DNA from 2 places in the Nonomuraea sp. NPDC054003 genome. Region 1 is predicted to be linked to the other one. Evidence: riboswitches for the same ligand, from Rfam matches in the RefSeq annotation. Region 1 holds a riboswitch; the other holds the start of a gene.

Region 1 (2,162 bases):
GGTAGACGCAGGCCGCGCCCTTGCGCCGGCCGCCCTGGTTGACCGCCGCGACCGAGGCGTCGAGGGTGCGCAGCCACGGCACGATGCCGTTGGAGTGGCCGTTGGTGCCCCGGATGAGCGAGCCACGTGAGCGCACCCGGGTCCACGAGATGCCGATGCCGCCCGCGTACTTCGACAGCCGGGCGACCTGCGCGTACCGGTCGTAGATCGCCTCCAGCTCGTCGCGCGGCGAGTCGAGCAGGAAGCACGACGAGAGCTGCGGGCGGCGCGCGCCCGCGTTGAACAGGGTCGGCGAGCTGGGCAGGTAGGACAGCGTCGCCATCAGCCGGTAGAGCTCGGCGGCCTCCGCGACGGTCTCCGACAGCCCGCAGGCGACCCGCAGGAAGAAGTGCTGGGGCCGCTCCAGCACGGTCCGGGTGACCGGGTGGCGCAGCAGGTAGCGGTCGTAGACGGTGCGCAGCCCGAAGTACTCGAACCGCTCGTCGGCGGCGTCCGAGACGAGCGCGTCCAGCTCGGCGGCGTGCGCGGCGACGAACTCCGCCAGGCCGTCCTGGATCAGCCCCGCCGCGTGGGTGGCGGCGATCGAGCCGGAGAACGACCGCACCCCGTGCGCGGCCGCCTCGTCGGCGATCTCCTCGGCGAGCAGCCCGGCGGCCACCCGCGAGTTCGCCGGGTCGGCGATCACCCGGGCGGCGGCCTCCTCGATGGCCAGGCGCCGATCACCCTCGACGATCTGTGTCACGTGCTCTCTCCTCGCGAGCTCATCCCCGTGAGGGCGCGCGAGAGCACGGCGGCGCACGCCGCTAGGCCCCCGGGCCCTCCCTCGAGGCCCTGGACATGGTCCATCGCCGGCAGGTCTTCGGGCTCGCGGGCGTCTCGCACTCTCCTACTGGCCGTCGCTTCCCGGATCTTTCCAGTGCTCGTTGACGGCGGTCGTTCCCGCTCACCGCTGCGGGGCAGCCCCGGAATCGCACCGGGTTCCCTTTTGCTCCGCCCCGGGCGGGGGCGAACCGGCGAACGATCGAGATCCTACATCTAGTGGCTGCTTTCGCAACCGCCACATCATGTTGTGCCCTTGCCGCTTTCGAGGAGGCCGAGATCGCGGAGCACGGCCTTGGTGCGGCGGACCTCGGAGACGACCCAGGCGGCGAAGCGGTCGCCGGCCAGCGGGATCGGCGTCCAGTCGCCCTCCCGGCAGGTACGCTGCCAGCCGGGCGAGCCGGTCACCTCCTCGCACATGCCGATGGCCGCCTCCCGGCTCTCCTGCGGCATGCCGCCGGGCCCGACGGCGGCGCACCAGCTCGCGAAGTCCACCCGGACCCCGAGCTCCAGCAGGCTGGGCGCGTCCAGCCCGGGGAACCGCTCGGCACAGGACACGGCCAGCACCCGGACCCGGCCCCGGTCGATGTACGGGCGCCAGCCGGCGAGCGGGCCCGTCGCGGCGACGGCGCGGCCGGCGAGCAGCGCGGTGGCGACCTCGGAGATGCCGGGGTAGCCGGTGTAGTCCACCTGCCGGGTGTCGGCGCCGAGCCCGCGGGCGATGAGCCCGAACAGCAGGTGGTCGGGGGCGCCCTGCGGCCCGCCGGCGAGCGGGGTGCCCGTGGGGTCGGCGCGCAGGCGGGCGCCGAACGCGTCGAAGGTGGCCAGACCCGAGTCGCGCGGCACCAGCACCACCTCGACCTCGCCGGCCAGCCGGGCCAGCGGGGTGGTGCCGTGCAGGGGCGACTCGGCCGCGTTCAGCTCGGCGGCGGCGAGCGCGGGCAGCCCGGTGATGGTGATCGTGGTGACCGGCCCGGCCCCGCCGACCGGGTAGCCGGCTCCGCGGGCCACCTGGGTGAACGCCTCGGCGACGCGGCTCCAGCGCTCGCCGCCGCCGAGGATCTCGTACGCGCCGGGCGCGCGTCCGGCGTGACGGTCACCGCAGCCGGCCAAGCAGGCGGCCACTCCCAGGCCTGTCACGAGGAACCGCCTGCGCCGCATGACCCGCCTCCCCCGAAGTGTCCACTTCAGGTTATTTACAGATCACGCAGAGTTACACATGCCGGATATCACCTACTAAGGTTTCCAGGCCATCCCGGCCAGCAGCGGCAGCCGTGTGGCGCCGACCAGGCGTGGCCGGTCGGGCCGCCACTCGTGGGCCTGCACCAGACCGGGCTCGATCA
Region 2 (2,162 bases), on a different contig from region 1:
CACCAACCATCTCGACCTGCGCCACCAGCTCGACGTCCTGCGGCTGGTGCGCGGCCTGGGCGTGACCGCCGTGATCGCCCTGCACGACCTCAACCTCGCCGCGGCCTTCTGCGACCGGATCTGCGTGATGCGTGCCGGACGAGTCGTCGCCGACGGCCCGCCCGCCCGGGTCCTCACCCCGGCCCTGCTGACCGAGGTCTACCAGGTGTCGGCGGACGTGCACGCCCATCCCCGCACCGGCGTCCCGCAGATCAGCGTTCACCCAGACCAGGAGAGCCCTTCATGATTCCTCCACCCGCCTCACCCGCCGCACTCGGCGAAGCGCTGAGAGGCATCGCCGGTTTCGGTCCCTTCTTCGTCCTCGACACGGAACTGGGTCAAGGGAAGTGGCGGCCGGTCAAGGATGCCTACGCCGCCGGCCTGGCCCACCTGGTGGCGGACCGTGCCGCGCGCTACGGCACCGGTGAGACGCGCATCGCCGCCTCCATCGTGCAGCTCGGCCACGCCGCGCGGCTGTGGTCGGTGGTGCTCGGCTGCGCCGTCGCACACGGCGTCGTGCCCGACCTGTCCGGGCTCCAGCAGGAAGCCGAGGGGCCCGGCCTCCGGCTGGCGGTACCACGCGGCTGGCACACTCCCGAGGACGACGCGGCTCGCACCGCTGCTCTACCGCATCGTCATGGACGAGCATCTCGTCCCGCTGGCGGTGGGGCTGCGCGTCAAGGTCGCCGCCGGGCTGCTGCATGGCAACGCCGCCTCCGCCCTGGCCGAGGCCGCGCGCGAACTCGTACGGGCCCGTCCCGACCTGAGGCAACCCGCCACCGACCTCGCCCGGCGGCTGCTCGACACCGGCGACCTGCGCGGCAAAGGCGCGTTCACCGGCCCCGACCTGTCGTTCCGCCGCCGCACCTGCTGCCTCTACTATCGCGTGCCGGGCGGCGGGAAGTGTCCCGACTGCTGCCTGACACGGTAGCCGGCGACCCTCCTCTGGAGGGCGGCTGTGGACCGAGGCGGGCCCGCGATACGCTCAGGAGGCCAGTCGTACTCCATCATGTGGAGCCAGGGAATCCGGTGCAATTCCGGAGCTGACGCGCAGCGGTGAGGGGACGGGAAGGACACGCCGGCAACGGCGGCCACTGGACCTCCAGGTCTGGGAAGGTGTCCTCTCCCGGATGATCCGAGTCCGAAGACCTGCTGGTGCTGACGACACCCGTCGTCGGGTCATGGTGGGTTCCGCGTATGGACCCGGACTCTGAACAAGGTGAATGACTCCGGATGAACCGGTTTCGACCAGACCGTTGCCCGGGCGTACTGCGTCCCTGGCCCGCCGCCGACGGGCTGCTGGTGCGGTTGCGTCTCCCCGGCGGCAGGGTCTCCGCGAAGTCGCTGCACGCCCTCGTCGAGGCGGCAGAGCGGTACGGAGACGGGCATGTTCACGTGACCACCCGCACCAACCTGCAGGTACGTGCCATGCCCGCCGTTCCCGGCACCGAACGCCTGCCTGACGAGGTGCTCACCGCCCTGGAGTCGAGCGGCTTACTGCCCAGCCGGGCCCACGACCTGTCGCGCAATGTGATGGCGTCCCCGCAGACCGGGCTGGCCGGTGGCCGAGCCGACCTGCGTCCCGTGGTCGACGCCCTGGACACCGCGCTGTGCGGCGATCCCGAGCTGGGGCGGCTGCCCGGACGGTTCCTCTTCGTCCTCGATGACGGTCGCGGAGATCTGCTGGATCGCTCGTGCGACCTGGGCCTGGTGGCTCTCGGCGACGGGACGGCCCAGCTCCGGGTCGGCAACGCGTGGGGCCCCGCCGTGCCTCTGCGGGACGCGCACGCGCACCTTACCGATCTCGCCAGGCTCTTCCTCGATGCGCGCGGTGCGGGCCCGGACGCTCCCTGGCACGTCGTCGAACTGCCTGAACCACTGGTCGAACCGGTGCCCCGATCCCGTGGCGTCCCCGCTGCCGCCCCGCCCCTGGCCTTCGGCCCTGTGCCCGGAGGCGTTCACCAACCGGTGCCGGCGGAAGGGCTGGACCGCGCCGCGGTGGAACGACTGTGCGCCGCCGCCCCCGAACTCGTCGTCACCCCCTGGCGTGGCATCCTGATCCCCGAGGAAACCCGATGAACCCGATGTCCGACACCCGGCCGCGTCGACCGAGCCGCCGCTAT

The links. Region 1 has a riboswitch for cobalamin ahead of ACZ6YG_RS19355 (ribonucleoside-diphosphate reductase subunit alpha). Riboswitches for the same ligand answer to the same signal wherever they lie in the genome.
Region 2: linked by a shared signal. The riboswitch ahead of ACZ6YG_RS43070 (nitrite reductase) and the one ahead of ACZ6YG_RS19355 (ribonucleoside-diphosphate reductase subunit alpha) in region 1 are both predicted to bind cobalamin.

Annotation. Positions count from the first base shown of each region.
Region 1 is NZ_JBVJKR010000007.1:35,429-37,590, reverse strand. Features, by position in the region: gene ACZ6YG_RS19355 (ribonucleoside-diphosphate reductase subunit alpha) at 1-742, opposite strand, end outside; cobalamin riboswitch at 834-1,030, opposite strand; gene ACZ6YG_RS19350 (tripartite tricarboxylate transporter substrate-binding protein) at 1,063-1,980, opposite strand; gene ACZ6YG_RS19345 (SAM-dependent methyltransferase) at 2,056-2,162, opposite strand, start outside.
Region 2 is NZ_JBVJKR010000027.1:66,276-68,437, reverse strand. Features, by position in the region: gene ACZ6YG_RS43085 (ABC transporter ATP-binding protein) at 1-286, shown strand, start outside; gene ACZ6YG_RS43080 (hypothetical protein) at 301-630, opposite strand; gene ACZ6YG_RS43075 ((2Fe-2S)-binding protein) at 677-970, shown strand; cobalamin riboswitch at 1,017-1,208, shown strand; gene ACZ6YG_RS43070 (nitrite reductase) at 1,273-2,118, shown strand; gene ACZ6YG_RS43065 (precorrin-8X methylmutase) at 2,115-2,162, shown strand, end outside.